Regions from separate parts of the Staphylococcus sp. GW823-FHT05F06 genome, predicted to be linked through region 2. Evidence: riboswitches for the same ligand, from Rfam matches in the RefSeq annotation. Region 2 holds a riboswitch; each other region holds the start of a gene.
What was found. Region 2 has a riboswitch for thiamine pyrophosphate ahead of AC1Q7N_RS05140 (ECF transporter S component). Riboswitches for the same ligand answer to the same signal wherever they lie in the genome.

Region 1 (8,255 bases), on a different contig from region 2:
AGCTTTGAGGAAAATTAGCTTCAATGTGAGAGATAAAATATATTTGTCGGTATTTAACATTTCCAAAACAGTATATAAGAATAATAAAAATCATGTTTTGTTTACATCAGATTCTAGAGCAAATATGTCAGGAAATTTTAAATTTATATACGAAGAAATGCTTAAACAACAATTGGACAAAAAACTTGTCATTCATTCTATTTTTAAACCTAATATAGCAAATAGGAGATCGTTTATTGATAAATTAAAATTTCCATATTTTTTAGGAAAATCTAAATATATCTTGGTTGATGATTATCATCCGATGATATATAAACTTCAATTTAGAGAAAACCAAGAAATAGTTCAAGTATGGCATGCTGTGGGTGCTTTTAAGACTGTAGGATTTAGTAGAACTGGGAAAAAAGGAGGACCTTTCATAGACTCTATTGGACATAGGAATTATAGTAAAGCTTATGTTTCGTCAAATAATGATATTCTTTACTATGCTGAAGCTTTTGGAATTGAAGAACATAGGGTTATTCCAACAGGTGTTCCACGTACGGATGTTTTGTTCGATGAATCTTATAAAACACGCATTAAACAAAGTTTAGAAACAAAATTACCAATTATAAAAAATAAAAAAGTCATTCTTTTTGCACCTACATTTAGAGGAAATGGACATCGCACAGCACACTATCCTTTCTTTAAAATTAATTTTGCAAGATTAGCTAGTTATTGTGAAGAACATCAAGCTACTGTTCTGTTTAAAATGCATCCTTTTGTTAGAAATAAATTAAATATCCCAGCAATTTATAGTAAATATTTTTTAGATATTTCAAATTACCGCGAAGTAAATGATGTATTGTTCATTACGGATATTTTAATCTCTGATTATTCTTCTTTAATCTATGAATTTTCAGTTTTTAAAAAACCAATGCTTTTTTATGCTTTTGATTTGGAAGATTATATTTACACGAGAGATTTTTATGAACCTTATGAAACCTTTGTTCCTGGTAAAATAGTGAAAACTTTTGATGAGCTTATTTTAGCTTTAGAAAATAATGATTTTGAATTAGAAAAGGTGAAGCCGTTTTTAAATAAAAATTTTAAATATAAAGATGGTAAATCAAGTGAACGATTAGTTAAAGATTTATTTAACAAATTTTTTCAGTAAAAGAATTTAAATTTTCTAATTTATGATAATTGTAACAATGGGTAAATAATAAGTTAAAAAATTTATATCATAGTGAAACAACTCTAAATCTAGTCATGTCTAGTAAATTTTCAAAGTATAGTTAAGTCATTTTGTTTTTAGCAAGTTCTAGATTAGTGATGTACAAAACGTATTATGAATAGAGTCTTTTAAAGTATGTATTAATTAATAAAAGTACCTAAAGAAAATAGCCATTTTTAATTTTGAACCCAATTTTAGTTTTTATACTTAAATAAAGTTCAGTTTCCTATAATTGTCATGTAATCTATAATACAATAGTTTATGTAACTATAATTAATATAAAAATCATTTTCAGGAGAGAATTAAAATTGGAATGGATATTATTTGATAAAGATGGTACATTGATTGAGTTTGACAGTAGTTGGGAAAAAATTGGCGTACGTCTCGTTGATCAACTTTTAGAAACCTTTCCAGTACATGATAAGGAAGCGGCACATCGCCAATTAGGCATTATCGATAAAAAAATTAAGCCAGATTCTGTTATGGGATCGGGTTCATTAGGTGAAATTATAGAGTCTTTTAATGGTGTAACAGGTAAAGAAACATCAGATTGGACAAAGGATACGAGTCAGGAACTCATTGATTCAAGAGTGCCTGAAAACAATTGGATTGATGGTGTACAAGAAACTATTCAAGCTCTTAGAAATGAAGGATATCACATAGGTATAGTAACAAGTGATACTAAAAAAGGAGTCGATCAATTTCTGGAGGAAACGCAAACTAGAAATCTCTTTGATTTAGTAATTTCTACAGAAACACACGCAGAAGAAAAGCCACATCCTAAAGTTTTAGATCCACTATTTAATGCTTTTGATGTTAAACCAGAAAAGGTAGCAATAGTAGGAGATACGGCCAACGATATGAAAACCGCGATTAATGCTCATTTAGGATTAGCTATCGGTGTGCTAACAGGCGTGGCTAAAAAAGAGGAACTCTACGACGCAGATGTCATCATTAATAGTGCAAAAGATGTTAAACAAGTTATAGAGCAATACGGAAAATAAAGTTTTTAAATTGAGTAAGACGTAGATGTGTGAGTCGATTCGCACGTCTACGTCCTTTTTCTTTTAATAATACATAAAAAACATCGGTTTTATGAGTCGAGATTTAATAATGTACGTAGTGTAGATTGATTATAAGAATTTTTAAATAAAGCACGACGTTGTAGTTCTGGTATAATGTATTTTAAAAAATCTTCAAGGCTATGGGGTAATGAAGGTGGCATCAGATTAAAGCCGTCTGCAACGCCTTCATTAAACCACTGCTCCATCTCATCCACTATCTCCTCAGGTGTACCTATAAGAGTAAGATGACCACCACCGGCACTTAAGTAACCTAATAATTCTCTTACAGTCGGTTGTTTATCTTTTATAATGGCTAAAACTGTTTCATATCGACCAATCGGACCTTTGAAATTTTTAGCAGGAGGTAAGGGAGGAACTGGTTCATCTAATTCCCAATCTGAACAATCTTGTTGAACAAAAAAACTGAGTTGCTTTAAAGCATCTTCAATGGGTAATTTTTGATCAAGTTCTGCTTTTTTTGATAATGCTTTTTCATGGGTTTCACCTACATAAGTTACTAAACCAGGGAAAATTTTAATTTTTCTATCTGGATGTTGAGTTTTAGAAATAGCATCAGACAATTTCTTTTTATAACTACGTGCTTGCTTGATATCCCATGAAACAGAGTAAACAGCATCAGCATATTTTGCTGCTAATGCAATACCTTCTTTTGACGCACCGGCTTGCATAGATACTGGTTTACCTTGAGGACTTTGTGGTGTTGTATGTGGTCCTCGTACTTGAAAATAGTCTCCCTCATGATAAAAAGGTTTAATATCTTTAGACTCAATAATTTTGTTGTTGTTTTTATCTGGTACATAAGATGCAGTTGACCAAGAAGTGAATAGCTGATTCATTACCGATGCAAATTCATCTGCTTTTTTGTAGCGCTCATGTCTTTCTGGTAAGTATTGAAGACTGTGATTTTGGGCTTCAATATCTGTCATGGATGTGACTAAATTCCAACCCACACGGCCATGAGATAAGTAGTCTAGACTTAATAATTGACGAGAAGCGGTGAATGGATTTGAAAATGTACTCGATATTGTTGGCACTAATCCTATATGTGATGTAACTTGTGCAATAGCTGATAAGTTAATTATAGGATCAAACCAAAAAGCGGGCATAGTAGTATTATCACTTGCATTAAAGGCTTGATTATCTGCAAAAAAGACGATATCCAAAAGACCTTTTTCAGCTATTTGAGCTAAATGCTGATAATAAGATATGTTGCCGATATCCTCAATATTAGAATCTTTCATACGCCATGCCGCTTGATGATGACCACATCCATACAGTAACACACCTATGTTAAGAAAGTGATTATTTGTCATATGAACACCTCATTAATTATTATCTTTTTGTAAAAAATACACAAACAATTAGTTCATTGTTAAACCACCGTCAACGGTAATATTTTGACCTGTTACGCCACGTGCTTCATCTGAAGCGAGATATACGACCATATTGGCTACATCTTGAGGTGATGTTACTTTTCTAAGAGGTGTAGTTTGAGCAATTAAATCAAATACTTCAGGTGTAGTGACTGCACTTGCATCAGTCGTTTTGAGTAATCCTCCAGAAACAACATTTGCTGTAATACCATATTGTCCAAGTTCTGCAGCAATATTACGAGTAAAGCCAATGAGACCTGCCTTTGCTGTTGTATACTCATGATAAGGTACGACTGGATTTTGATACAAATTGGTTCCAATACTAACAATGCATCCACTTTGTTGTTCTATAAATTGTGGTATGACGCTTTGAGTCACATTAAATGCTCCTTTTAAAGTACCATTAAGTTGTTGTTGATAATCTTCCCAAGTTAAATCTTTAAACGATTTTTGCTGATTTGGATCAAATTTAAAACCAACAAGTGCATTATTAATGACTATATCTATTTTTCCAAAATGTTGTGTGGCAGTTTGAATCATTCGATTCACATCGTTTCTGTCTGTCACATCAGCTTGAATAGCTATAGCCCTACTTTGATTATAATTTCTAATTAATTTTTCAGCTTTATCCTTATTTTGTTTGTAATTAACAACAACATTGTAGCCTTTTTCTAGTAAAGTTATTGCAATTTTAGCGCCTAATCCACGACTACTTCCCGTGATAATTGCAGTTTTTTTCATCTTTATGCCCCCAATAATTTTTATTTGTATAAGAAAAAATGCACAACCTTCATGAGAAAAGTTGTGCATCCAAATCAATATATAAAGACAGAATGATAATTAGATGAGATTCAACACTTTCCTCCGCTAGTATAAGCTAGTTCAGGTTCAAAGGGTTTGGATGATATCCATCTCAGTTAAAAAACACCCCTAGTGCATATAATTCAGTTATAGTATAAACATAGAATTTTTATAAAATATTGTCAACATTCTTAATAATAGCTATATCTGTTATTTTAATATTTGAGTAAAAGGTATATGAAATAACTTGTGAAAGTATATAAATATAAGCTCTAATTTTCTACAATTAGATATATTATCTTGTATCCACTTGTCGGTATGCTTTAATAACTTGAGCAATTTTATCAATGACTGAATCAAGGGAGTCTACGTCTTCGTGTATGTCATATTCATTAATATTAAGTCGAACAACAGGACATGCATTAAAATTGTTAATCCAATTTTCATACCGTTTAAATAGTTTTTTCCAATATTCTGGATCTGTATTGATTTCCATGTCACGTCCCCGCTGTTGAATACGATCAATTACTTCATCATAATCACATTCTAGATAAATCAGAACATCAGGCTTTGGAAAATAAGGTGTCATAACCATTGCATTAAATAATTCGTAATACGTGTGGTAGTCGTCAGCACTCATTGTTCCTTGTTCTTCGTGCATTTTTGCAAAAATATCCACATCTTCATAAATTGAACGATCTTGAACGAATCCGCCACCATACTCAAACATGCGTTTTTGTTCCTTAAAACGTTCAGCAAGAAAGTAAATTTGAAGATGAAAGCTCCAACGTTCAAAATTATGATAAAATTTATCTAAATAAGGATTATGGTCTACATTCTCAAAGGAAGTTTTAAAATTTAACTTGTCAGCAAGTGCTTGTGTTAACGTAGATTTACCAACCCCTACAGTGCCAGCAATGGTTATTACTGCATTTTGAGGAATACCATAATTATTCATCTTTATTTTCTCCAATCATAGGTTTTACTAAATTTAAAATATTTTGGTAATCGTAATCATTTTTAACGAAATCTTGTTGAGATGTATCAATTCGAATGACATTTGCACCGTCATTCTTTAATGATTCATAATAAGCAAGATAATCTTTTTTTAAAGTAAGTAAATAGTCATCTTCTATTTGAGATTCAAAGCTACGATTACGTTGTGCAATTCTAGATTTTAATACATCTAAATCAGCATCTAAAAAGATAATTGTATTTGGCATTTCGATATCTTCAGTTAAAATATCAAAAATACGACTGAATTTATCAAATTCTTTAGCATCTAAAGTATTTTTAGCAAAAATTTTATTTTTATGAATATGATAATCGCTAACTATACCTTGATTTAGCGACTCAATATCTCTAATCTGTTTATATCTGTTACATAAAAAGAACATTTCAGTTTGAAAACTCCACTTTTCTATATCATCATAAAAATCAGATAGAAATGGATTTTCATCAACAATTTCTTTCTCTTCATAAAAACCAAACGTCTTGCTTAATCGGTGAGCAAGAGAGGATTTACCAACACCTATAGGTCCTTCGATTGCAATAAATGGTTTATTCATAATCACTTCTCCAAATGTTAAGATAGACAATGAGTATTGTACCATAAGTGAGGTATTCCAACACATATGAAAAAAAATCATGATTACATGCGCTTAGCAATTAATGAAGCACACAAAGCCAAAGCATTAGGAGAAGTTCCAATCGGAGCAGTTATTGTTAAAGAGGATCAAGTCATTGCACGTGCACATAATTTAAGGGAAACATTGCAGCAACCTACTGCCCATGCAGAGCACATAGCGATAGAACGGGCGTCAGAAGTTGTCGGCAGTTGGAGATTAGAAGAATGTACGTTGTATGTTACATTAGAGCCCTGTGTCATGTGTGCGGGCACTATTATTATGAGCCGTATTCCAAAGGTTGTGTATGGTGCTACTGATCCCAAAGGAGGATGTTCAGGAAGTCTTATGAATTTATTAGAACAACCGCAGTTTAATCATAGGGCAATCGTAGAAAAAGGAATTTTAGAAGAAGAGTGTGCAGAACTATTGAGAAGTTTTTTTAAGGAAATACGTGAAAAGAAAAAAGCAGAAAAACAGGGGAAGATACAAAAGGATATAAATTTGTTAAAATGATGTCGTACATAAATAAACGTATTTTTGAAGTCCAGTAAATCGTTAAAGATTGTGTGATAACATATAACAATGATGAAGTTAAGACACATGCTACACACATTAATTTTAAATCAATTAAAAAAATTCATATAGCATCACTTTAAAATAAGTGGAAACGAGGTCAACTAATGATAAAGCTAATAGCAACTGATATGGATGGAACATTACTTAACGCTGGTCATGAAATCACCACTATGAATCAAGAAGCGATAAAATTTGCGCAAGCGAACGGCATTACAGTAGTTATTGCAACTGGTAGAGCATTTTATGAGGCACAAACACCTGTTGCTGAAACAGACTTAAAAGTACCTTACATATGTTTGAATGGTGCAGAAGTTCGTGATGAATCATTTAATATAATGAGTACATCGCATCTTAATCATGATTTAGTACACAAAATTACTACAGCACTTAAAAATAATCATATTTATTATCAAATTTACACAAACCGTGGCATATATACAGAAGATCCTAAACGTGATTTAGCAATCTATATAGATATTGCAGAACGTGCGGGTCAAAAAGCAGATGTAGACAAGATACGAAATAATATACAAAAACGCATAGATAACGGTACTTTAAAAGTTGTAGATAATTATGATTCAATTGAAGATATTCCTGGAGAACTTATTATGAAGGTGTTAGCTTTTGATGCAGATTTAAGTAAAATCGACCAAGTAGGTCAAGCGTTAGCATCATCACCAAATTTAGCAGTATCTTCATCATCAAGAGGTAATCTAGAAATCACTCATTCAAACGCTCAAAAAGGCATTGCCTTATCAGCTATTGCTCATCAATTGGGTATAGATTTAACAGATGTGATAGCAATAGGAGATAATTTAAATGATATTTCAATGCTAGAACGTGTAGGTTATCCAGTAGCAATGAATAATGCTACAGACGAAGTTAAACATATTGCTAAATATGTCACAGACACCAATGAAAATAGTGGAGTTGGAAAAGCAATCATGAAAATATTAAAAGAAGAAAATAATTTAGAGGTGTAAAATAATGAAAGGTTTAATTATTATAGGGAGTGCTCAAGTAGGGTCTCATACGAACGCTTTATCAAAATATTTAAAAGGTCAACTCGGCGAACATGATGTTGAGGTGGAAATCTTTGACCTAGCTGAGAAACCCATTCATCAATTGGATTTTGCTGGTACAACACAAGCAGTTGATGAAATTAAAAACAATGTCAAATCTTTACAGAGTAAAGCAATGGAAGCAGATTTCTTAATTTTAGGAACGCCAAATTATCATGGATCGTTTTCAGGTATTCTTAAAAATGCACTTGACCACCTTAATATGGACCATTTCAAAATGAAACCCGTGGGACTCATTTGCAATAGTGGAGGAATAGTAAGTTCTGAGCCATTATCACACTTAAGAGTCATCGTACGTAGTTTACTTGGTATTGCTGTACCAACGCAAATTGCTACACATGACTCTGATTATGCTAAATTAGAAGATGGTACCTTATACTTAGAAGATAATGAATTTCAACTACGTGCAAAATTGTTTGTTGATCAAATTGTATCCTTCGTAACAAATAGTCCATATGAACACTTAAAATAATCATATTTTATGATTTGTTTTT
Region 2 (8,255 bases):
TCTGCATATTTTGTTAGAACATCTGATAGCAAACATACGATTGCTGGTGCAAAACAATTACATGGTAAACAATTGAGTTTTAATAATATTAAAGACGCAGATGCAGCGCTCAGTTTAGTAAAAAAATTCAACGAGCCAACTGCTGTAGCAGTAAAACATATGAACCCGTGTGGAGTAGGAATTGGACAGTCGATTGATGAAGCATTTCAACATGCATATGAAGCGGATAATCAATCAATATTTGGCGGAATTATAGCATTGAATAGAACGGTAGATGTTAAATTAGCTGAAGCATTACATTCTATCTTTTTAGAAGTAGTTATCGCACCTCAATTTACTGAGGAAGCTTTAAAAATATTGACACAAAAGAAAAATATTCGTTTATTACAAATAGATATGACAATTGATAACGCTGAACAAGAATTTGTTTCCGTTTCAGGTGGTTACTTAGTACAGGATAAAGATAATAAAGATGTGACTCGAAACGACATGACTGTTGCTACCGACACTCAACCTACAGAAGCACAGTGGGAAGCTATGCTTCTAGGTTGGAAAGTTGTAAGTGCCGTTAAGAGTAATGCAGTGATTTTGAGTAATAACAAACAAACAGTTGGTATAGGTGCAGGACAAATGAATCGTGTAGGTTCCGCTAAAATTGCAATCGAAAGAGCAATAGAAATTAACGATAATGTTGCGCTTGTTTCAGATGGTTTCTTCCCAATGGGAGATACAGTTGAATATGCTGCCGAACATGGTATTAAGGCAATTATTCAACCAGGTGGTTCAATTAAAGATCAAGATTCCATTGATATGGCTAATAAATATGGCATTACAATGGTTATGACAGGTATGCGTCATTTTAAACATTAATTTTTGAAAAGAAAGGGGTAATCTATTGAAAGTTTTAATAGTTGGAGCTGGTGGACGTGAACATGCATTAGCTTCTAAAATCAATCAATCTCCAATTGTAGATAAGGTTTACGCGATTCCAGGAAATGATGCAATGGTCAATATTGCTGAAGTGCACAGTGAAATTGCTGAATCAGATCATCAAGCTATTTTACATTTTGCTCAGCATAACGCAATTGATTGGGTAATCATTGGGCCTGAACAACCTTTAATAGATGGGTTAGCTGATTTATTAAGAAATGCAAATATTAAAGTGTTTGGTCCAGGACAAGATGCCGCTCAAATTGAAGGTTCAAAATTATTTGCCAAGCAATTAATGGACAAATATCGTATTCCTACAGCAGAATATAAAGAAGTAAGTTCACGTAACGAGGCGTTGCAATATGTTGAAACTTGTGATTTACCAATCGTAATAAAGAAAGACGGTTTAGCAGCAGGTAAAGGGGTTATTATTGCTTTTACGAGAGAAGACGCATTAGATGGGGTCAAAAAAATTTATCAAGAAGAAAAAGGGAAAGTCGTTTTCGAAAGTTATTTAGAAGGAGAAGAGTTTTCTTTAATGACTTTTGTAAATGGAGATTATGCGGTTCCTTTCGACTGTATTGCTCAAGATCATAAGCGAGCATTTGATAATGATCAAGGACCAAATACTGGTGGGATGGGCGCATATTGCCCTGTACCCCACATTGATGCATCTGTTCTTGAACAAACCAATAAGGAGATTGCTCAACCTATTGCTAAAGCTATGGCACAAGAAGGTCATGACTTCTTCGGATTACTATATATTGGTGCAATTTTAACAAAAGATGGACCTAAAGTTATTGAATTTAATGCACGTTTTGGTGATCCTGAAGCACAAGTATTATTAACACGTTTAGAAAGTGACTTAATGCAACTCATTATCGATTTGGAAAATTGCCAACCCATTCATTTTAACTGGAAAGATGAAGCTGTTGTAGGAGTAATGCTAGCATCTAAAGGATACCCTGGTTCATATGAAAAAGGGCATGAAATAAGTGGTTTTAATCTAGATTCTCATTATTATGTGAGTGGATTAAAGAAAGAAGGTCAATGTTTTGTGAATTCTGGTGGAAGAGTTATCCTAGCTATAGGGGAAGGTCCAACAGTTGAAAAAGCACAAGCAAATGCATATGAACATGCACGACAAATAAAAAGTGATAATCTTTTTTATCGTAATGATATTGGGAATAAAGCCATCACTAAGTAAAATTGGTTGTTCAATTTGAAATAAAGTCCTTCGTTGATTGGATAAGATCAACGAAGGACATTTTTTATGATTTCTATTTACATTGGAATAAAATGAATATTTACTTTTAATTAAATATTTGGTGTATGATTATTAGTCTAATTGTCCAAAACGGACATCATGAATACCAGTAATTGGAAGGTATGATGATAAGACAAATGACAAAGTAATGATAATTAATATACAAGCAATAAATACGATATCTTTATATGAAAATGGTACCCGATAGTAGTATGTTCTCGGACCATCTTTAAAACCTTTAGACTCCATTGCAACTGAAAGTTGATGTGCACGTCGAATATTTTGACTTAATAAAGGTATGACTAAATGATTAAGACGCTTGATTCCTTTATAGTTAGATGCATCTATCATTTGATAACGCATTTTTAGGGAACGTCTTAATTGAATAAGAGAACTTATTATAAGTGGAACCATTCTAATCGCTGCCATAAAAGCATAAGCAAACTTTGGCTTTACCTTTAAATGTTGCATTAAACTATAAAAAATCATTACAATTTGTGAAGTCAATGCGATTAGTATACCAAACATTGAAACGGTAATTGTTCTCATAGATAGATGAAGACCTCGTACAATACTTTCTGTACTTATTTGCAAAATACCAAATTTTACAAGCATATGTTCTCCATCACCATATAAAATCATAAATAATGATGACATCAAGGCAAAGAGGGTTGTAACTAATATAAATATTGCCGTTATTTTAAATTCTGTACCGTTAAATAAAAGTAAGAACATAAACATTAATATGACGATATAAATCATAAAGTCGAAGTTATGGATAAATATAATGAAAAAGAATAATGCGATACCTAAAAGTAACTTAGTAATAATATTTACATCATCAACGAAGGTGTGGCGTTTTTTCCATCTTTCAAACAATGTGTTCACCTTCCATTTCTTTAAGACACCCATCTTCCACGCGTAATCGTCTTGTTGGATATCGTTTAATAATTTCTGGATCATGTGTCACCATGATAATTGTTTGACCTTGATTAACGCGTTCTTGAAATAACTTAATAAGTTGAAATGTATTATGACTATCTAGACCGAATGTTGGTTCATCTAGTAAAATAATCTCTGCCTTTGAACTTAATGCTGTTGCAACACTTAAACGACGCTTTTGACCTGTTGATATTTCAAAAGGATGATGATCCTTAACTTGATCTAAATGTAATAATTTTAACAGATCCATGGTTTCATCATTCGCATGCTTAGGATCTAAGTGATTATAATGAATATACACTTCATCATAAACAGAATTAGTAATAAATTGTAATTCAGGGTTCTGATATACCAAATACATATGCTTTGCCGCTTGTTTAATTTTAGATAATAATTGATCGCGATAAAACATGTCACCTTCATATTTAATCAGTTGTAACATAGCTTCTAGTAAAGAGGTTTTACCAGCACCATTTTTACCAGTGATTGTTAACCATTCACCTGAATACAGTTTAAGCTCCTTGGATGAAAAAAGTGTCTTTTTACCTCTAATAATTTGCCCGTCGTCAAAATGAAATAAGAGGTTCTTTGTTTGATTAGGTAATGGGATGGGGCGTGGTGCACTGTGCCATGCTCTAGGGTGCCAAACTCCATATTCAGTTAATAACGCTTCATAATGATCCAAGATTTGTTCTGGGGTGTCGTCAGCAACAATTTCACCATCATAATTTAATAACAATACGCGGTCAACATGTTGCCAAATATGTTCAACCTTATGCTCAACAATTAAAACTGTTTGATCTTCCCAAAGATTGATTAATTTCTTCCATAAATCTTCAGTTGCTTTCACGTCGAGCATTGCAGTAGGCTCATCTAAAAAAAGTGTCTTTGATTTTTGTAGTATTGTTTCAACAATAGCTAACTTCTGTTTCATGCCACCACTTAGATTATTGACATATGTTTTATGAGTAACATTAAGGTCTACAGACTTTAGTGCTTCTTCGATTTCTTGATCCATCTCACTTCTAGGAATATTTCTATTTTCTAAAACAAATGCAAGTTCTTCATATACTTTTGGCATACAAAATTGATTATCTGGATCTTGAAATATAACGCCACTATCATGATCAATATTCAATTCATCATATTTCATCGGAAGTTCAATTAAATTAGGTACTATTCCACTTAATACATTAAGTAATGTGCTTTTACCTGATCCGGAAGGACCGAGTAAAAGCACTTTTTCTTTATTTTTAATCTCAAGATTTAAGTTATTGAATATTTTCCTATCACCATTCGGATACTTTAAACGTAAATTTTTAACACGTAACAATTAAAAAATCCCCTTATAGGTTATCGTAATCTTGTTGTGATGCTGGTCTAAAGAATTTAGTTACACCGGTTTTATCTAATGCTTTGACAATCCAGTATGAAACTAAACCAGCTAATACAATTCCGCTAATTGAACGGAAAACTATAAATAGTAGTAAGTTCCATCCAGCAACTTCGTTTAAGTAACCATAGAAGTAATCCACTGGGAAAGAGATTAAAGCAGTTGCTAACCCAGCAAGCATTGCTACAGCAGCAGAACGTGATTTGTATTTAAAAATAGCAAATATAATTTCACAAGCCAATCCCTGTAATATCGCATATATGATAGTAGGTATATCAAATTTTCCCATAACAATCGTTTCACCAGCTCCAGCTGCGATTTCTGCTAATAATGCTATACCTGGCTTAGGAATGATTAAGTAACAAACGACTGCTGCCATAAACCATACACCATATGTAAGTTGTTCTAAGTGAATACCCGCAACTTGTACAATATTGTAAACAAACCACCATAAGTTATAAATGATGGCAAATACTACTGAAATTAAAACTGTCACAAGAATTTCAGATAGTTTCAAACCTTTTGACATAAAAAACATCCTCCTAAAAAACGCACAACCTTCTCTAGGAAAGTTGTGCGTCAGAAGTTACATCTAATCATAATCCATTAGATTAGATGTATAACAACACTTTCCTACGCTAGTAACTAGCTAGATCAGGTTCGAAGGGTTTGAGGTTGGCCTCATCTCAGTAAAGAATACACCCCTAGTGCGTTCAATTATTTAATTAATTTAAATGTATGATTTTTATCATATATTGTCAAGGTTCTTTCGAGTATTGTTATTTAAATGAGAAATATATTTACTATTATAGAGATGAATTGCAATAAATGTGTATCGAAGTAAAATTTATAGAATTAATGATTTAAATTTTTCTAACCAGTCTTTAATTTGATATTAAAAATAGCTAAATAAAAATGATTAGTATAGTTTTAAGTAAACTAAATTAAAAAATAACCAATTGTTTGTTTTATTACACAAAGAGGAGTAAAATACAATTGAAAGCGATATCATATAGATTTTCAAACTTTATCTAATTGGAGTGATGTTTCTATGTATTATACAAATAGTAATTATGAAGCGTTTGCTCGGCCTAAAAAACCTGAAAATGTTGATAATAAATCAGCCTATTTGATAGGGGCTGGATTAGCTTCTTTAGCTGCAGCATGTTTTTTAATTAGAGATGGACAAATGAAAGGCGAGAATATCCATATTTTAGAAGAGTTAGATATCTCAGGAGGAAGTTTAGATGGCATCAATATGGAGCATCATGGCTATGTAGTACGTGGTGGCAGAGAAATGGAAAATCATTTTGAATGCTTATGGGATTTATTCAGAAGTATACCATCACTTGAGCAAACTAATGCTTCTGTGTTAGACGAGTTTTATTGGTTAAATAAAGAAGACCCTAATTATTCTAAATGTAGAGCGATTGAAAGTGGAGGTAAGCGTATTGATACTGATGGTGATTTTACATTAACAAAAAAAGCAATTAAAGAAATTTTAAATTTATGTTTGATGAAAGAAGAAGATTTAGACGATGTTAAAATCACTGATGTCTTTTCAAGAGACTTTTTAAATTCTAATTTTTGGCTTTATTGGAAAACAATGTTTGCATTCGAGCCATGGCATTCAGCGATGGAGATGCGTAGATATCTTATGCGTTTTGTGCATCATATTGGTGGTTTAGCAGATTTTAGTGCATTAAAATTTACTAAGTATAATCAATATGAATCTTTAGTATTACCGATGATAGAATATCTAAAATCACATAGCGTGAACTTTGAATTTGGAGTACAAGTGAATAATATTTTAGTTGATGCAACACCATCTACTAAAATTGCTAGAGAAATCATTTTAACTAGAGATGATAAAGAAGAATCTATCCCGTTGACAGTTAATGACTTGGTATTTGTTACTAATGGAAGTATTACCGAAAGTTCAACCTATGGTGATAATGACCACCCTGCTCCTATAACACATTCTTTAGGTGGTAGTTGGACATTATGGAAAAACTTAGCTAATCAAAGTCCTGAATTCGGAAGACCTGAGAAATTCTGTGATCACATTCCAGCTAAAAGTTGGTTCGTATCAGCAACGGCAACAACAGATAATAAAAAAATAATCTCATATATCGAACAATTATGTAAAAGAGATGTTTTATCAGGTCGGACAGTCACAGGCGGTATCATTTCTGTCGCTAATTCGAGTTGGCAACTTAGTTTTACAGTGAACCGTCAGCAACAATTTAAGAAACAACCTAAAAATCAAGTTAGTGTATGGATTTACGCATTATACTCTGACGAAAAAGGAGACTTCATTAAAAAACCAATCACGGAATGTACTGGTAGTGAAATCTGTCAAGAATGGTTATATCATATGGGTGTTCCACAAGAGGAAATTGTTGAATTAGCTCAATCAGAATGTAACACGATTCCTGTTTATATGCCATATGTAACTGCATATTTCATGCCTAGAGCATACAAAGATCGACCGTTAGTAGTACCGAATGGCTCTAAAAATTTAGCATTTATTGGAAACTTTGCAGAAACAGCACGGGATACTGTATTCACTACAGAATATTCAGTTAGAACAGCTATGGAAGCTGTTTATCAATTATTAGATGTTGATAGAGGTGTACCTGAAGTTTATGCCTCTGAATTTGATGCACGCGTACTGATGGATGCATTTTATGAATTAAATGATCGTAAATCTTTACATGAACTTGTTAATAAAAACTTTATTAAAAGATCAGTATTAAATACAGTGCTGAAGAAAATACGTGGTACTTTCATTGAAGAATTGTTACGTAAACATAAATTACTATAGTGTAATTAAATGATAAATATAACTGTCGTCCAAGATTAGAATTTTGGCGACAGTTTTTTCTATCATTGATATTAATAATGATTTAAGAGCTATGACGCAAATCTTTCGAAAAAGTAGTCGTAAAATTGTTGTGTAATTTCTTTTGGATAAATAAATATTCTGCTGAATTTTACATAAATGTCAACTGTGAAATAAAAAAGGTTAAATAATAACGTAGATTTGTATTAAAAGAAATTATTATAATGATAATCATAGATGAACGCCTTTATTAGTACAGAAAAAAGACAATTTCTATCAAAAATTTTAATAGAAATTGTCTTTTTATATTACTTATGAACTCAATGATTCAACGATTTAAATGCTAATAGATCATCTTATTATCTAGCATAAACACTTATATCATTAGTGAAATTAATCTAGTGTATCTTGAATATCTTTCTTTGTTTGTTCGATATCATCTGTTTTTTCTTCGTTTTGTTCTTTAAGTTTTTCTTCTACTTCTTTGGCTTTTTCTGCTGATTTTTTTTCGAATTCTTTATTTGTCATAAAAATTCACCTCTTTAATAGGATTTCTGTTTACACAAATGTTTTACCCCGTTATTCTATTAATAAACGTTTGTAGGACTATAGATGTATTTCATGATATTTTAAAGACAATTAAACGATCTTCATATATAATAATTTTGAGGTGAACAGTATGTCTTTTCTTAGGAAACACACCGAAATTATATTTAGTTATATCATCGGTATCGTTTCACTTTTTACAGGTCTCATTATTTTTATTAACTTACCTTTAATCAAACAATTTAAAGGTGACAAAAAGGTTGATACGCATGTGCATAACGTATGGGAATTCCTAAATGCCTTTTTTGCCGAGATTATAAAAGTGATGAGTA
Region 3 (8,255 bases), on a different contig from region 2:
GATTATTTTGACGTGGCAGATCAAGTATTGATGATGGATGAATATGTGTTGAAAGATGTTACGCAACATGCTAAAGACATTGCGCAGTCAGACGGTTATCAAAGAAGGCTTTCTTCTCACTATCAGTTCGGTCACATTCCATCAAGAATTCCGTTGAGAGCGAGTTTTAATCAAAAAGGGAAACGTGATCGCTTTAAAGCTAAAGGATTGAATGTAGTAACGTATGGTAAGGAAACTATTCATATTTCTGGCTTAGAACAACTTGTCGATGACAGTCAAACACAAGGTTTAGCGATGATGTTAAGTTATGTAAAAAATGAATTGCTAGATGACAAAAGTACGATTGTAGAATTGACCAATAGTTTGTATCAACGGATTGAGAAACACGGATTAGATGTTATATCAAATCATCAGGGGCATCCTGGTCATTTAGCGCTACCTAGAAAGCAGGAGTTTATTGCGACACTTAATCGATATCGTAGATTAAAAATAAAGCAAAGGGAATAAATATATGCCCATTTTAAATATTTATTATAAAAGTATTTCAGAGTTTGCGTCGATGTATTGAACTTTGAGACTAAAAGTAAAGGGGAGTATGAAGATGAAGTCTTCAGTTCGATTGTTGAATCACATCATAAAGATAATGAACTTACAACAATCATTAATTATAAGAGATGAACAGTGGAATCAATCTTATGAGGCATACAATTTTAATATTAATGGCTACGTATTTAAAAGTAGGTTAGCTAAGAAAACAACAAAGAAAAAAGGATATTTTTTATCGCTTTGGGAAAAAGATAAAACAAAGAAAAATCGAGCATTTGACTATGAGTCATTTCCTGGGAAATTAATTGTACACGTGATGGATGATTCTCAAGTAGGTCAGTTTATTTTTCCAAAACATGTACTTTTTCATAAAGGTATTTTAAGAAATCATGCATCTAAAGGGAAAATGGCTTTTCGAGTGTATCCTACATGGGAGAAAGATTTAAATCGTGTCGCTCACAAGACACAAGAGTGGCAAAAACAATACTTTATAGATATGTCTCAAACAATTGATGTACCAAGTATTAAACGTGCTTATTTTAATGAAGATTGATTATAAAATCAAAAGCTGTACACAAACAGATATGTGTAAATATTGCTGTTTTATTAGTAAATTTGATTACATAACTGTCAATGAGTTGGAATGAGTCTCATTTTTTAATCATTTATATTGAGGGAGGGTTAATGGTGTCTTCGGAGTATAAAAAAGGAATATTTTTAGCTTTAGGTGCTTATATTTTATGGGGGATTTTACCCATATATTGGCGTTTAATTGATGAAATAGGCGCTTTTGAAATTTTGGCATTCCGTATTATTTTTTCAGTGATATTTATGATTTTTGTGCTCATTATAGGAAAAAATCAACGGAACGCTTTTTTTAGAGATGTTAATCAGTTGGTATCGCATCCCGTGCAACTTATTGCCATCATAGTTGCAGGGTATGTTATTACAGTGAATTGGGGGACATTTATTTGGGCAGTATCTAATGGTCACGTGCTACAATCTAGCTTAGGTTACTACATTAACCCACTAGTGAGTATCGTCTTGGCGCTTATATTTTTAAAAGAGAGATTTAATAAATTCGAATGGTTAGCCATCATCTTTGCACTAGTAGGCGTACTTTATATGACAATAAAAATCGGTGAATTTCCATTTATTTCACTTCTATTAGCATTTTCTTTTGGTATATATGGTTTATTAAAAAAGATTGTGCATATCGATGCGATAAGTAGCATCACTATTGAATGTATTGTTACTGCACCAGCCGGTTTAATCTATGTTATTTACCTATGGCAGCAACAACACATAACATTTGGATTAAATATATCATCATTTTGGCTACTATTTTCAGGTGCAATTACAGCAATACCATTGATTCTGTTCTCAGCAGGTGCTAAGCGAATTCCATTATCGTTAACTGGCTTCATTCAGTATGTAGGGCCGACAATCATGTTTATCTTAGGTATCTTTGTCTTTAAAGAGCCATTTAACACTGATCAATTGATTACCTTTATTTTTATATGGATAGGTATTGTGTTATATAGTATTTCTCAATATGTTCAAATTAAGAAAAACCCAGTTGTAAAATAGTAAAATAAATATACCTTCACTTTATTTGATGTACATTCTCTAAATTAGATATTGATTCTAACTATTGATGTGTACATTAACGTTTAAATAGAGTGAAGGTATATTTTTTATTTTGTATATCGACTGAATAGTAGTTGATTTGTAAAATATAAAGTTGGGTTAATCGTGTCTTTAATATCATTGACTTCTTTAAGCCACAACTGTAAATCATTGTAGTAGTCGGAACTCATAGACAAATCATTTGTAAAACATTTAGCTGTTGCTTCAATTGTATCTTTGTTTAATTGGTTAGAGATATCAGTTTGAGTATACGTTGAGTAAATTTCAATTGCACTTTCTAAATGATGATTGATGTAATGAATGGCCTTTTGAATGACTTTCAGAAACTTTTTAAGTTTGACCTCACTCGTATTTAATACTTCAGGTGTAGTAATGAAAATGAGTTGACAAAAATCGGGTACATTATAATTTTTAAGTGGAAAATAATCTACATTAAGTCCTTGATTTCTAGCTTCAAGAATTTCAAAATTTTCGAAAATGAGTGTAGCAGCATCAGCTTTATCAGTTAAAAGTGCATCAGTATGATAAAAGCTATGATTAACTGGTGTGATGTCACCCTCTTTATATGTGCCACCATCAGCTTCAATCATCGTTTTAGCCATGGCAATACCACCTGGACCGGGAGCGCCAGGATATTGAAGCCGTTTACCGATTAAATCTTTGGGGCGAGCGATATTTTTATCTTTGTTATACATAATACCTCCGTTAGTGTGAAGATATCTCGCAAACCCGATGACGTTTTGTTCTTTAGCTCTATCTTGAACCAGATGAATAGGTTCAGTAATCGCGATATCCATTGAACCATTTTCAATCTCGTCTAGTGCGTCAAAGTGTTCCTTTGATTCAATCATCTCAATTTCTAATGATTCTTCTTTAAACCAACCTTTTTCGATACCTAAGATTAACGGCATATGATCAGGATTTAAAAACCATTCTAAACCTACTGTTAATTTGTCCATAAAAAATTCCTCCATCCATTTAATTATTGCGTAAAAAAGTGAATGAAGAAACAGTTATCAATATTGCTCACTTTCCTACGCCGGTGCTAACCAACAGGTTCAAGGGTTGAAAGTAGACTTTCTCTCAGCAAATTGAATTGCACCCCTAGTGATACTAGTTAATCTATGTACAGAATAACATAGTTGAATTGAATAAAAAGCAAAATGAATATAGTAAATATTAATCTTGGGAGTATGATGCAAAAAAATAAGCTAACGTTTCAAACGTTAGCTTACAATATATTTGATGAACTGAAGTTTAATTAAAATTCTAACTTTACATCATACCTATGAGTTTCATCCATAGTGAACCTACACCAATCCAAATAATAAAATAGACTATACCAAGTACAATATTCATAGTCCACCAGCGCTTTTGTGTAACATAGCCAGCTGCGTATAATATGGGCGCTGGTCCACTACTATAGTGTGTTGTTGATGCCAGTAAGTTACCAAAGAACCCTAACATTAATGCACTGAATAATGGCGGTGCACCCGAAGCGACTGCAACACCGAGTAACGCGGCGTACATGGCGCTGACATGTGCTGTTGCACTTGCGAATAAATAATGTGAGTAGAAATAAAACAAGATGAGTAAAACTAAAACGATAGGCCAACTAAAGCCATTTAAACCTTGAGCAATGAGTTTGCTTAACCATGGGATAAAGCCTAACTTGTTTAATTGTTCTGCCATTAATACAAGAACTGAGAACCAAACGAGTGTATTCCATGCGCCTGTTTCATTTAAAATATCTGACCACGCTAATACACCTGTTAATAGTAACAATGCTAAAGCAATAAATGCAGTGAGCGTGGCATCAACATTAATGAAGCTTCCTAATACCCACAAAGCCAATGCTATGATAAAGATACCAACCATCAATTTTTCGGCTATAGACATATGTCCCATTTCTTCTAGTTGTTCAGTAGCCCATTTTTTAGCGTTAGGCGTTTCTTTAACAGTTGGTGGGTATAATTTATAAATAATGAAAGGGACAACGATGAGAGAAATCAATCCGGGTATAATAGCAGCAACAAACCAATTCATCCATGTAATTTGAACGTGTGCCGTTTTTTCAGCTAAACTTTGCGCTATAGGGTTACCGGCCATAGCTGTTAAAAACATAGCTGAAGTAATTAAATTACCTTGGAACTCAGTAAAGATTAAAAACGCACCCATTTTTCTCTCAGAACCATCTCTCGGCGATGAACCAAATGACTCTGACAAGGACTTAATGATTGGAAACATAATACCACCAGCACGTGCTGTATTACTTGGCGTAGCAGGAGCTAAGATAAGATCAACACCAACAAGTGAATAAGCCAAACCAAGCGTTTTCTTTCCAAATAATTTAACGAATTGCAGAGCAATACGTCGACCTAGCCCTGTTTTTACAAATCCTCTTGAAATGAAAAAGGCCATTGCAATAAGCCAAATACTACTATTACCGAAGCCTTGAACGGCAGTTTTTGTATCAACAATTCCAACCAAAATCATGATTGTAAAACCAATGATTGATACTGCACCTATAGTCATAGGTTGGGTAATACAAGCAATGATGGTTGACACAAAAATAGCAAACATAAACCAAGCTTGATCATTTAAGGCATCTGGTTTAATAGGCGTCAATGCCCAGATAATTAAACCAACGACAATAGGTAGAATAAACTTACGATATTTAACAGTACTTCCCACGACACCATCTTCCTTTACCTAAATCTTTTTTACATTTTAATCATAGTCTTATCACACGCTGATGTACAGGTCTTTTTATAATCGTACAACGTTCAAACATCATTACTTTTTTAAATCAGTTTAAGAGTTAGATAAACAGTAATTTATAAAGTTTATAAAGTATTAATAATTAACAACATACAATTGTTTGAAAACTCAAAATACTTGAAGTAGAATGGAATCGAAGGAATAAGAAAGCGCTTACAAATGTAAAATTTCTTATTCCTCATGCAAATGAAATTGGGATGGCACAACGTACTATTGGTGAAAGGAGGCATTTATTATATGAGTAAATCATATGACTTAATCGTAATAGGAGCTGGACCTGGTGGCTATGTAGCTGCAATACGTGGTGCGCAACTTGGTAAAAATGTTGCAGTCATTGAAAAAAATAATGCTGGAGGCACGTGCTTAAATGTAGGTTGCATCCCCTCTAAAACGTTGTTAGAACACGGCGAGAAAGCACACAGCATACGAGTTGCAAACGATTGGGGAATCACAACGAAAGACTTAAAAATTGATTTTACTCAATTTGTCCAACGAAAAAAGAAAGTTGTACAAACACTTACGGGTGGCGTGAAGCAGTTGTTAAAGAAAAATAAAGTTACTTATATTGAAGGGGAAGCACGAATTTCTAAAAACTTAAAAGTGGACGTTAACAATGAAACGTATCAAGCGAAAGATATAATTTTAGCAACTGGCAGTCAGCCGTTCATTCCACCAATTGATGGGTTAGATCAAGTCAATTATGAAACAACCGATACATTTTTCGATTTAGAGAAGCTACCAAAACAGTTAGCGGTTATCGGTGGGGGTGTGATTGCAACAGAACTCGCATCCTCAATGGCTGATCTTGGGGTTAGAGTTACGATAATAGAAGTTGCAGATGACATTTTATTAACTGAAATCAACGAAACTAGAGAAATGTTAAAAGCACATTTAGATAATCAAGGTATTAAGATACTGACGAAAGCAAAGATAAAACAAGTAAAGGAATCGAAAATAATATTAGATGGGCAAGATGATGTTAGCTTTGATACCCTTCTTGTTGCAACAGGTAGACAACCGAATACGCAAGTTGCAAAAGATTTAAATTTGGAAATGGATGGTAAATTCTTTAAAGTCAATGAACATTATGAAACGAGTCAAAAACATGTCTATGCTATAGGAGATTTAATTAAAGGATATCAACTTGCACATGCAGCAAGTGCGCATGGCATTCATGTTGTCGAAACAATAATGAACAAACAGCCGTCACTTGTGCGTCAAGAAGATATTACGCGTTGTATATACACAAGACTTGAAGCAGCATCAGTTGGGTTATCAGAAGAGCAAGCTAAAGAGGCTGGTTATGATGTGAAAGTGACTCAATCAGCATTTCAAGGGAATGCAAAGGCGTTAATCAAAGGAGAAAATGAAGGATTTATTAAACTTGTCGTTGATAAAAAGTATGGAGAGGTTCTTGGTGCTTTTATTGTAGGACCACATGCTACAGATATAATTGGAGAACTTTTAAGTGTCAAAGCATCAGAGGGTACGATTCATGAACTTTCTCAAATTATTCAACCACACCCGGCTTTATTAGAAGCAATAGGTGAGAGTGCAGATGCATTTTTTGATTCTGCAATTCATATGTAGTTTTAAACTTTATGACCTATGAAAGATAGGAGGAATTGACAATGAAAATGGAAAAAGAACAAGCACATTGGATTTATAAAACGATGAACGAAATTCGATTTTTTGAAGAAAAGGTACACAAAATTTTTAGTGATGGTAGAATTCCAGGATTCGTACACTTATATGTAGGTGAAGAAGCTGTTGCAACAGGTGTTATGTCTCAATTAAATGATGATGACTATATTACAAGTACACACCGTGGTCATGGTCATGCGATTGCAAAAGGATGCGATTTAAATGGTATGATGGCAGAAATTATGGGTAAACGTGACGGATTAGGTCACGGTAAAGGTGGCTCAATGCATGTTGCAGAAATTGACAAAGGAATGCTCGGTGCGAATGGTATTGTCAGTGGTGGTTTTGGGTTAGCAATTGGTGCAAGTATTTCTATCATTAATCAAGGTAAAGATAATGTTGCGGTATGTTTCTTTGGTGATGGTGCTGCAAATGAAGGTAATTTCCATGAAGGTCTTAATTTTGCTTCAATTTTAGATTTACCTGTTCTTTTTATATGTGAAAATAACCAATTTGCTGAAGGAACAACACATGACTACGCAAGTGCTTCTGAAACAATTGCAGAGCGTGCTGCGGCTTATAATATGCCGGGTGTACGTGTTGATGGCATGGATGTTATGGAAGTATATAAAGCAACACAAGAGGCTGTAGAACGCGCTAAAAAAGGTGAAGGACCAACGTTAATTGAATGTGATACGTATCGTAAATATGGACATTTTGAAGGTGATGAGCAAAAAGTAAAATCACCAGATGATCGTAACGCAGATAAAAATGCGACAGTAGAATTTAGAAAAAGAGCAATTGAAGAAAATTGGCTCACTGAAAAAGAAGCAGATGAAATAGAAAAAGCAGCTGAACAAGCTGTAGAAGATGCTGTGAAATTTGCTGAAGAAAGCGAATTACCAGATGAGGATTCATTATACAAGGATGTTTTTGCTTAAATCAGAAGATTGGAATATTTATTAAAAGATATAAGAACAAATGACCTAACCACATAAGGAGGTTTTTACGATGAGTGAAGAACGCAAGTTAACATTTATGGGGGCTATTAATGAAGCTATTGACCAATCTATGGAAAAAGATGAGGATGTCATTTTAATTGGTACTGATGTCTCAGGTGGTGCAAAAGTAGACCACATCAAAGATGACGATACATTCGGTGGTGTATTTGGTGTAACAAAAGGACTTGCAAAAAAATATAGTCGTAAACGTGTAATCGATACACCAATTGCTGAACACATTACATTGAGCACGGCAGTAGGAGCTGCTGCGACAGGGCTACGTCCAATTGCTGAACTCATGTTCAACGACTTTATTGGATTTGGTTTAGATCCAATTTTAAATCAAGGGGCAAAAATGAGATATATGTTTGGTGGAAAAGCCAAAATCCCACTAGTTGTACGTACTGTTCATGGAGCAGGGGCAAGCGCTGCTGCACAGCACTCTCAGTCTTTATATAATATGTTTGCAGCAATTCCAGGAGTTAAAGTTGTTGTTCCATCTAATCCATATGATGCGAAGGGTCTACTGATGTCAGCTATTCAAGAGGACAATCTTGTTGTCTTTTCAGAAGATAAAACATTATTAGGACAAAAAGGTAATGTTCCTGAAGAACCTTATACTATAGAAATTGG
Region 4 (8,255 bases), on a different contig from region 2:
TAAACCATTTACAAGCTTATCTTTTAATACAAAGTATAATCCCATAATAATTGGCATTTGAATAAGTATAGGTAAACATCCTAACATGCTCTTCATAGGGTTCATATCATATTTTTTATAAACTTCCATAAGTTCTTGGTTTGCAGCCATTTTTTCTTCTTGTGTTCGCGCACGTTTAACCTTTTCTTGAATGCCATCTACTTCAGGTTTAGCCACTTTCATTTTCTCACGCATCATGTGACTATTTTTATAGTTAGATAACATAAATGGTAACAAGATTAAACGAATGAAAAGAACTAATACAATAATTGCTAGTCCAAAATTATTATGAAAAACATCATTTCCTAACCACTGTAAGAGATGTTTCATAGGTTGAACAAAAGTATTAAAGAAGAATCCATCTTGCTTCTCAGGTGTAGAGTAATCACAACCTGCTAGAAAAATCATTATTCCCAAAAACAAAGGTAGTAACGCTTTTTTCTTCATTTTTCCACCTCTAATGTTATATTCACATAGAGTATATTTTATCATACTAATTCAATAGTAGAAAACAAAAAGTAGAAAAAATAGAGATTTAGGTGAAATATCTTAAGAAATATTTAACCGTTTTGTCTATATTGGTACTACGTGTAATAGCTGAGATGACAGAAATACCATCTGCACCTTCGTCAACAATAGGCTGCACGTTAGTTTCATTTATACCTCCAATGGCAACTATAGGAAAATCATGAATATATAATCTTAATTGAGATATCATAGATGGACCAACAGGTTTACTAGCGTCATCTTTTGATGATGTTGTATACATTGGACCTACTCCAATGTAATCAACTTTAGACAAATCAGATTGTTGATACTCTTTCAAATTCCCAACACTTAAACCTATAATCTTATTTTTAAATTGGCTTGCAAATTGTTGAATTTCCATATCATCTTGACCTACATGAATGCCATCAGCATTAATCTCTTGGGCTAATTGAACATCATCATTAACTATCATAGGTACGTGATATGAGTGACATAATTGTTTAAGTTTTAAGGCTAACTGTTTTTTCTTTTCCCCTTTTAGTGCATTCGGACCTTTTTCACGAAATTGATATAGCGTGATTCCAGCTTCTAATGCCTCTTTGAGAACTTGCTCAATTGATTTATTTTTAGGTATATCTTGTGTTCCGCAAATAAAATAGACTGATAATTGTTTTGAATCAAACATCATATTCATATCTCTACCTTTTTGACTTGATTTTTATAAGTAATGTCATTCATCTGATAAAGTTGATCTAGCAGTTCAGATAGAAAAGTACCAGGTCCATTTACATGAGGCGCTTGTTCAGCAAATTCTGCTGCGATGTTGTAGACACTTACCGCTTCAACTAATAAATCAATTGAAGGTTGAGTATTTCTAAACAAGAAACTTGCTAATACACCACCTAACAAGCATCCAGCCCCCGTGATTTTAGTAAGAAGCGGAGAACCATTAGATAATTTAATTATTTTCTCATTTTTTGCAATAATATCATCTTTTCCAGTAATGACAATAGCAGTATTTAAAGTATTAGCCGCTTTTTTTGCAATATTTACTGAATCTAATTCGCTGTCACTGTCAGTACCTTTCATAGTTGTATTAAAATCTATTAATGTCAATATTTCTGAAGCATTGCCTTTTATTACTGTGACATTAACTTCACCAAGAAAACGTTGACAAAAATTTTTACGATATGTAGAAGCACCAACTGCCACTGGATCAAAAACTATTGGTGTACCTTGCTGATTAGCAATTTTACCTATTTTGATAATGTCTTCTTCATTTTCACGTGTGAGTGTACCGATGTTAATTAAAAGCGCACTAGCCATTCGAGTAAAATCTTCAGCTTCTTCTGGTGCCTCACTCATTGCGGGACTAGCACCTAAACTTAGTAAACCATTCGCAGTAAAGTTTTTCACAACATCATTGGTATAGCAAATTACGAGTGGATTTTCTGAACGTAATCGTTCTAAATTATTCATCATCTAAACCTACTTTCTTCATATAAGCAAAATGATTTACAGGTCCTCTCCCCTTGCCAATTTCTGGGGTATGTTCAATACTTAATGAAATAAACTCTTTTGCTTTTTTAACTGCATCTTTTATGGAACGACCTTTAGCTAATTCTGCTGTAATAACTGCTGAAAAAGTACAACCAGTTCCATGAGTATGTTTAGTATCAAAGCGTTTGTTCTCAAAGGTATACGTTTCATTCTTAGTAAAAAGAAAATCTTTAGCATTATTTAAATCGGCTGAATGCCCTCCCTTAATTACAACACCCTTACTACCAATTTCATTAATAAAGATTTGACCTGCTTTACGTATGCTTTCTTCATCATTAATTTTAATACCAGTAATTTCCTCAGCTTCAGGTATATTCGGAGTGACAACATCAGCCAAAGGTAATAATGTTGATTGCAAATGATTTTTAGTATTTTCATCCATCAATGAATCACCACTTTTGGCAAGCATAACTGGATCAATCACATAAGGAATATTGGAATGTTCCTTTAAGTAACTTTGAATCAACTCCATCGTTTTTTTTGTTGCAATCATACCCGTTTTGATAGCTTGTGGTAATTCATCATCAAACACACTATCAAGTTGTTCCTTTACCCATGAAGATTCTAAATTATGGATATGTTGAACTCCTAGGGTATTTTGAGCAACGATACTTGTTATAGTGGCCATACCATAAACGCCACACGCGTGAAATGATTTTAAATCCGCCATAACACCTGCCCCACCGGTGGGATCTGTGCCTGCTATTGTTAGTGCAATTTTAGGTTTATTCATTGTTATTTCCCCCATATTCCCATTTTTCATTAATATATGCCATATTGAAGAAATGTCTCTCATGAATAGTACTTTGCAAGAAATTTTCTTTAATCTCTTTTTTTTCTGTCTCACTACAATGTTTAGTTAAACGGTCCATCAATTGATCGAACACATCAACAAGTTCGTCCATTTCAGTACTATAAAATTGAAACCATTTAGAAGTCACTGATTCTTTATTTAATTTGGGATCTTCCATCGCACGTTTACCAATGACAGCGTAGACGTATGGACAGGGTGCCATCGCTGCAATCGTGAAGGCTGCATTTTCACGTGCAAATGCATTGAAGTACATATGTTTAATATAATGATCACCACTTGGTGGCCATACTTTTTCTTTTACTATTTCTTCATATGGTTCATTAATGAAATCAGCTAGAACCTCATGCGCTTCAACTTCTCCTTCTAACATAAACTCAATTTGTTCTACTAGAAATTTAACATCTTCCATAGAACTCATTTTGGGTATGAGCATTGCATAAATATTTGTAAACTCTTTTAAATAAGAAGCGTCTGCTCTTAAGTATTGTCTTACAGCTTGATTAGATAACTTACCTGCTAGTAAATCTTGAATAAAACCATCATTGTAAATGTCATCAATAATAGGTCTTGATGCTTCCCTCAACTCTTTTGAAAATGTCATAATTAGCCTCCTCAAAAAATAAAACTACTTCCCAGCGAAGAAAGTAGTTAGACCAAGACATCTCAATGACGAATAGTTAATAACTACTTTCCTACGTTGGTATTAACCAAATCAGGTTATAAGGGTCTGAATACATTCATCTCAGCCTTTTGGCTCCCCTAGTAGCAAATAATATATGATTCATTATCAACCATAGCAAACGATTACATGTAAATCAAATAAGTCGTACAATAAAAAACCATCTTCTCAAATTCGAGAAGATGGTAGATACTTCATATTTTAATTATGCAGTTACCCAATGACCTGGGCCACCAGTATTATATAATTTTACTGCTGCTCGGTCTTGTACGCTTTCTGGAGCTTTTGCAGGTGAAACACCTTTATATTGACTTGGAGCAACAGAATCCCAAGTTGATTGTAAGAATTGATATTTACCTGCTGCACCTGAAGATGGGTTTATTGCATGAATATCGCCACCTGATTCACGTTGAGCAATTTGTTGTAAATGTGAATTTACATTTACTGATGAACCACTTGAAGCTTTACTTGAAGAAGTTTGACTTGTAGATGTTGATTTTGTTTGTGGTTGTGCTGTTTGCTCATTTTGTGGTGCTGATACTTGTACAGGTTGTTGTTGTGTAGCTACTTGAGATTGGCTTGGTTGAACAGGTTGCGTAGCATTGTTTGTTGATTCATAACTCCAACTCCAAGTAGAACCATCAGATTCAAAATGATATGAATTACCATTGTAATCAAAATTAATATTATAAGCACCTTCTTGAACAGGGCTTTCATTTAGTGATTGATCATTAGTTAACGCTTTTTGAGCTAACTCTGCTTTATCAACATTTGTAGTCTCACTTGCATGTGCGTCATGACCTGCGTTACCTGCTACAACGCCTAGTCCTATAGCTAATGATGATGCAACTAATGTTTTTTTCATTATTAAAAATCCTCCTAAAAGTGATTTGTTTTCTTAATTTGTTTACGTAACCCACTGTAACATCTATAAAAATCGTGCAGGTTACACTGAAATAAAAATAAACGCCTATTTTTTACACTACAATTACATGAAATAGGATGCTAATTTTTATGAATAACCGTAATGATTCCTATCATGATAGTTTTTTCGAGTCATATTACTACAATATCGTTGTAATACAAATGAAATTTATCAGATAATTATTGAAATTATAGGCCTTTGCTATGTATTTAAAGCGACCTTTTATTAATATTTTATGATTAACAAAGGCCGCTCGAGTATAATTGAAAGAAAGGATAAATTAATTTATTAAATATAGGATGGAGTTTTAAAGGAAAAGTTAGTTGTTTAAATATGAATTATTTCTAAATCATCAGGTTGATAAGTGTTGTTTTCAAATTGATTATCAGAGGGAGTTTCATTGTTTTTATTTTTTGGGGACATGAATTTTATTGTTTCAACGTATAATTCTGTAACAAAATGTGTTTGGCCTTCTTTTTCATATTTTCTTGAACGCATTTGTCCAGTTATACCTACTAAAGTACCTTGACTAGTGTACTTTTCAATATTAGTGGCAGTTTTACCGAAAGCTTTACAAAGTAAATAATCTGTAGAAATTTCATTATTATCATCTTTGTAGTTTCTTTCTGTAGCAACGCAAAATGTTGCTATTTTGTTATCCTCCTTTTCATAGATTTGAGCATCTTTCGTCATTCTACCAACAATGACTATTTTATTTAACATGTGTCACCTCCTTCTTATGTTCTAATCATAACTGAGCTTAGTTCACTGGTCAAAACCACAATTTTATTGAAATTGTTAGTAAATGACGATGAGATTTTGATATATTTAAAGAAAATATTGAAGTATTATATCTAAATCTGACATAAATTTCTATTATTGTATTAATAAAAAAATTTGGAGAAGTGATATTATGAAAACTTTTAAGGCAGTAAGATTTCAAATTGTGAATGAACATGGTGCAATATCAGAATACGTCATTGAAGATGGTGTGATTATAAATAAAGAAGGAAGTGGCACTGGGTGGTTACTAGAAATAGTAATTTCAAATGAACACTATGAAACATTTAAGCAATATAAGGATAACAAACAACTTTTAGATATTAGAGTAGTCATCACAAGACCTGCTAACGATCCAGCGTTATTTAATGCAACAGTTAAAAGCGTTAAAAATTTTAAATATTCAATGTCAGTCGTTTTAGAATGTCACATCTACACTTTGAGACAAGAATACGCTGAGAGTTTATTAGAAGAATTAGTTGATGAAGGACTTACAGGTGAAAAGTTGAAAAAAACATTTAATCGTATGATGCAATCAAAACCTAAGTTGAAAGATGAGAAAATCGAAAGATAAACACCAAGGGTAATTATAAAACATTTAATTTTCATATATTTAAATCATATACAATTTTAAATATTGAACATAAATAAAGCCTAGAACATGAATTAACCATTGTTCCAGGCTCTTTACGAACAGAGATTACTATATTAAAAAGTACTGCCATTTGATACTTATATTTCTAGGCGAGACCTGACTTAAAGTATTTCAACCAGAAATTCAATATACATAAAGTGTTAGGTCAATAATCTGTGCGATATTCTTTAAATAAGTTTTACTATTTTGTTATCACAATACGAATTATTTTACCTAAAGAGTTTAATTATCTAAGATTAAGCATCTTGAATAGCAAAAGTAAGTTCACAGCTACAAGCAAGTTGGCCATCAACAGTCGCTTTAGCCGAACCCTTACCAATAGGACCTTTTATTTTAGTTATTTCAACTTCCAACATTAATGTATCTCCAGGTACGACTTGTTTTTTGAAGCGACACTTATCAATGCCTGCAAACAATGCTATTTTCCCTTTATTTTCTTCACTATTTAACATAGCTACTGCACCAGTTTGCGCTAAAGCTTCTGTAATAAGAACACCAGGCATCACAGCGTAATTAGGGAAATGTCCCTGGAAAAATGGTTCATTACCTGATACTTGCTTTAGTCCTACACACCTTTTACCTTCTTCATACTCTACAATTTTATCTATTAGTAAAAAAGGTTGTCTATGTGGGATAATTTGTTTAATTTGATTATAATCAAAAATCGTTTCCATTTTTAAAACCTCCGAGCTTAAGCTGTAATAATATTATCGATTTACACGTTCTATGTTTGCACCTAGACTTTTTAGTTTTCCATGTAAATTGACGTATCCTCTATCTAGATGCTTTAACTCAGTCACTTGCGTAGTTCCCTCTGCAACTAAACCAGCTAAGATTAAGGCTGCAGCAGCTCTTAAATCTGTTGCTTTAACTTGAGCACCTTGTAAATGGCTTTTTCCTTCAATTTTAGCACTTCTTCCTTCAACACTTATATTCGCATTCATTCTTCTAAATTCTGCAACGTGCATAAATCTATTTTCAAAAACAGTCTCAGTAATCACTTTGTGTCCATTTGCTGTTAATAATAAAGCCATCATTTGAGATTGCATATCAGTTGGGAAACCTGGGTGTGGTAAAGTTTTTACATCTACTGGATTTAAATCTCCATTTGCTGTAACTCTTATACCTTCTTCATAATATTCAAGATCTACCCCCATCTCTTCAAGCTTATATATTAAACTAGCCATATGTTCTTTAATTGCACCACGTACAAATATGTCACCACGAGTTATTGCACCTGCGATAAGTAACGTTCCAGCTTCAATTCTATCTGGTATAATTGCATGTTCAACACCGTAAAGTTTTTCAACACCATGTATCGTAATGGTATCAGTACCTGCACCTGTAATTTTACCGCCCATTTCATTAATATAATTAGCTAAATCAACAATTTCAGGTTCTTTAGCGACATTCTCAATGATAGATTTTCCTGATGCCAAGGACGCTGCCATAATAATATTTTGAGTTGCACCTACACTCGGAAAATCTAAATGAATATGTGCTCCCTTTAATCCATCTTTAGCATTTGCATAAATATTTCCATTTTCTAAATGAATGTCTGCACCTAAAGCTTCAAATCCTTTAATGTGCTGCTCGATAGGACGTGTTCCAATCGCACATCCTCCTGGCAAAGCAACAATAGCATGCCCTAGTCGAGCAAGTAGTGGTCCCATAACCAAGATGCTTGCTCGCATTTTACTCACATATTCATAAGGGGCTTCTTCATTTAAAGTTTTAGTTGCATCAACTTTAACTGCATTTTTATCTTTATCATACTCTACATTTGCATTGAGTGTAGATAATACATTATTGATTGTTTCAACATCGCTTAACTCTGGGACATTAACTAGTTTACTGTGTCCTTCAGAAGCAAGTAATGACGCTGTAAGTACAGGTAATACAGCATTTTTAGCTCCTTCAACATTAACTTCACCTGTTAAACGATTTCCACCATTTATTACTATTTTATCCATCTTTAATCCTCCACTTAAAACTCTAATCAGTTATACATTTCCCAACATTTTAATTAAATATTCGTCATATGATCATATTTAACTTATAAATTAAATAACAATTACATAGTTATTTTATCAAGTATTTCACTTGAGTTGAATATTGCAATAAATCAACTATAAAGTTACTGACTGCCGTACCCAGTAAAATAGAAATAAAAATCATACAAACTTGAACTTGTAATGGGTAGCCCTTTTTAAAAAATTGGTCTAATTTTATGGAATTTAAAGCCCAATAAGCTACGCAAATACAAACAACATGTAAGATTAAATGAACAATTGCGAACTGACCAAGATAATCC

Region 1: another riboswitch for thiamine pyrophosphate. It lies ahead of AC1Q7N_RS09355 (3-oxoacyl-ACP reductase); the one in region 2 lies ahead of AC1Q7N_RS05140 (ECF transporter S component).
Region 3: another riboswitch for thiamine pyrophosphate. It lies ahead of AC1Q7N_RS08155 (ABC transporter substrate-binding protein); the one in region 2 lies ahead of AC1Q7N_RS05140 (ECF transporter S component).
Region 4: another riboswitch for thiamine pyrophosphate. It lies ahead of tenA (thiaminase II); the one in region 2 lies ahead of AC1Q7N_RS05140 (ECF transporter S component).

The regions. Positions count from the first base shown of each region.
Region 1 covers NZ_JBXAHW010000014.1:16,104-24,358, reverse strand. The annotation lists gene AC1Q7N_RS09370 (CDP-glycerol--poly(glycerophosphate) glycerophosphotransferase) at 1-1,156, shown strand, start outside; gene AC1Q7N_RS09365 (HAD family hydrolase) at 1,525-2,220, shown strand; gene AC1Q7N_RS09360 (NtaA/DmoA family FMN-dependent monooxygenase) at 2,310-3,614, opposite strand; gene AC1Q7N_RS09355 (3-oxoacyl-ACP reductase) at 3,663-4,415, opposite strand; TPP riboswitch at 4,517-4,616, opposite strand; gene AC1Q7N_RS09350 (deoxynucleoside kinase) at 4,771-5,433, opposite strand; gene AC1Q7N_RS09345 (deoxynucleoside kinase) at 5,426-6,043, opposite strand; gene tadA (tRNA adenosine(34) deaminase TadA) at 6,110-6,616, shown strand; gene AC1Q7N_RS09335 (Cof-type HAD-IIB family hydrolase) at 6,784-7,662, shown strand; gene AC1Q7N_RS09330 (NADPH-dependent FMN reductase) at 7,667-8,233, shown strand.
Region 2 covers NZ_JBXAHW010000005.1:123,626-131,880, forward strand. The annotation lists gene purH (bifunctional phosphoribosylaminoimidazolecarboxamide formyltransferase/IMP cyclohydrolase) at 1-870, shown strand, start outside; gene purD (phosphoribosylamine--glycine ligase) at 896-2,137, shown strand; gene AC1Q7N_RS05130 (energy-coupling factor transporter transmembrane component T family protein) at 2,270-3,076, opposite strand; gene AC1Q7N_RS05135 (ABC transporter ATP-binding protein) at 3,069-4,472, opposite strand; gene AC1Q7N_RS05140 (ECF transporter S component) at 4,486-5,061, opposite strand; TPP riboswitch at 5,146-5,248, opposite strand; gene AC1Q7N_RS05145 (oleate hydratase) at 5,584-7,359, shown strand; gene graF (glycopeptide resistance-associated protein GraF) at 7,771-7,905, opposite strand; gene auxA (lipoteichoic acid stability factor AuxA) at 8,057-8,255, shown strand, end outside.
Region 3 covers NZ_JBXAHW010000011.1:1,820-10,074, reverse strand. The annotation lists gene AC1Q7N_RS08170 (ABC-ATPase domain-containing protein) at 1-507, shown strand, start outside; gene AC1Q7N_RS08165 (MepB family protein) at 602-1,099, shown strand; gene rarD (EamA family transporter RarD) at 1,234-2,136, shown strand; gene AC1Q7N_RS08155 (ABC transporter substrate-binding protein) at 2,244-3,155, opposite strand; TPP riboswitch at 3,211-3,312, opposite strand; gene AC1Q7N_RS08150 (anion permease) at 3,472-4,890, opposite strand; gene lpdA (dihydrolipoyl dehydrogenase) at 5,215-6,567, shown strand; gene AC1Q7N_RS08140 (thiamine pyrophosphate-dependent dehydrogenase E1 component subunit alpha) at 6,609-7,562, shown strand; gene AC1Q7N_RS08135 (alpha-ketoacid dehydrogenase subunit beta) at 7,633-8,255, shown strand, end outside.
Region 4 covers NZ_JBXAHW010000012.1:21,517-29,771, forward strand. The annotation lists gene yidC (membrane protein insertase YidC) at 1-486, opposite strand, end outside; gene thiE (thiamine phosphate synthase) at 575-1,213, opposite strand; gene thiM (hydroxyethylthiazole kinase) at 1,219-2,007, opposite strand; gene thiD (bifunctional hydroxymethylpyrimidine kinase/phosphomethylpyrimidine kinase) at 2,000-2,821, opposite strand; gene tenA (thiaminase II) at 2,814-3,503, opposite strand; TPP riboswitch at 3,575-3,673, opposite strand; gene AC1Q7N_RS08640 (transglycosylase family protein) at 3,787-4,446, opposite strand; gene AC1Q7N_RS08645 (single-stranded DNA-binding protein) at 4,834-5,229, opposite strand; gene AC1Q7N_RS08650 (YwpF-like family protein) at 5,420-5,860, shown strand; gene fabZ (3-hydroxyacyl-ACP dehydratase FabZ) at 6,178-6,615, opposite strand; gene murA (UDP-N-acetylglucosamine 1-carboxyvinyltransferase) at 6,649-7,914, opposite strand; gene AC1Q7N_RS08665 (DUF1146 family protein) at 8,024-8,255, opposite strand, start outside.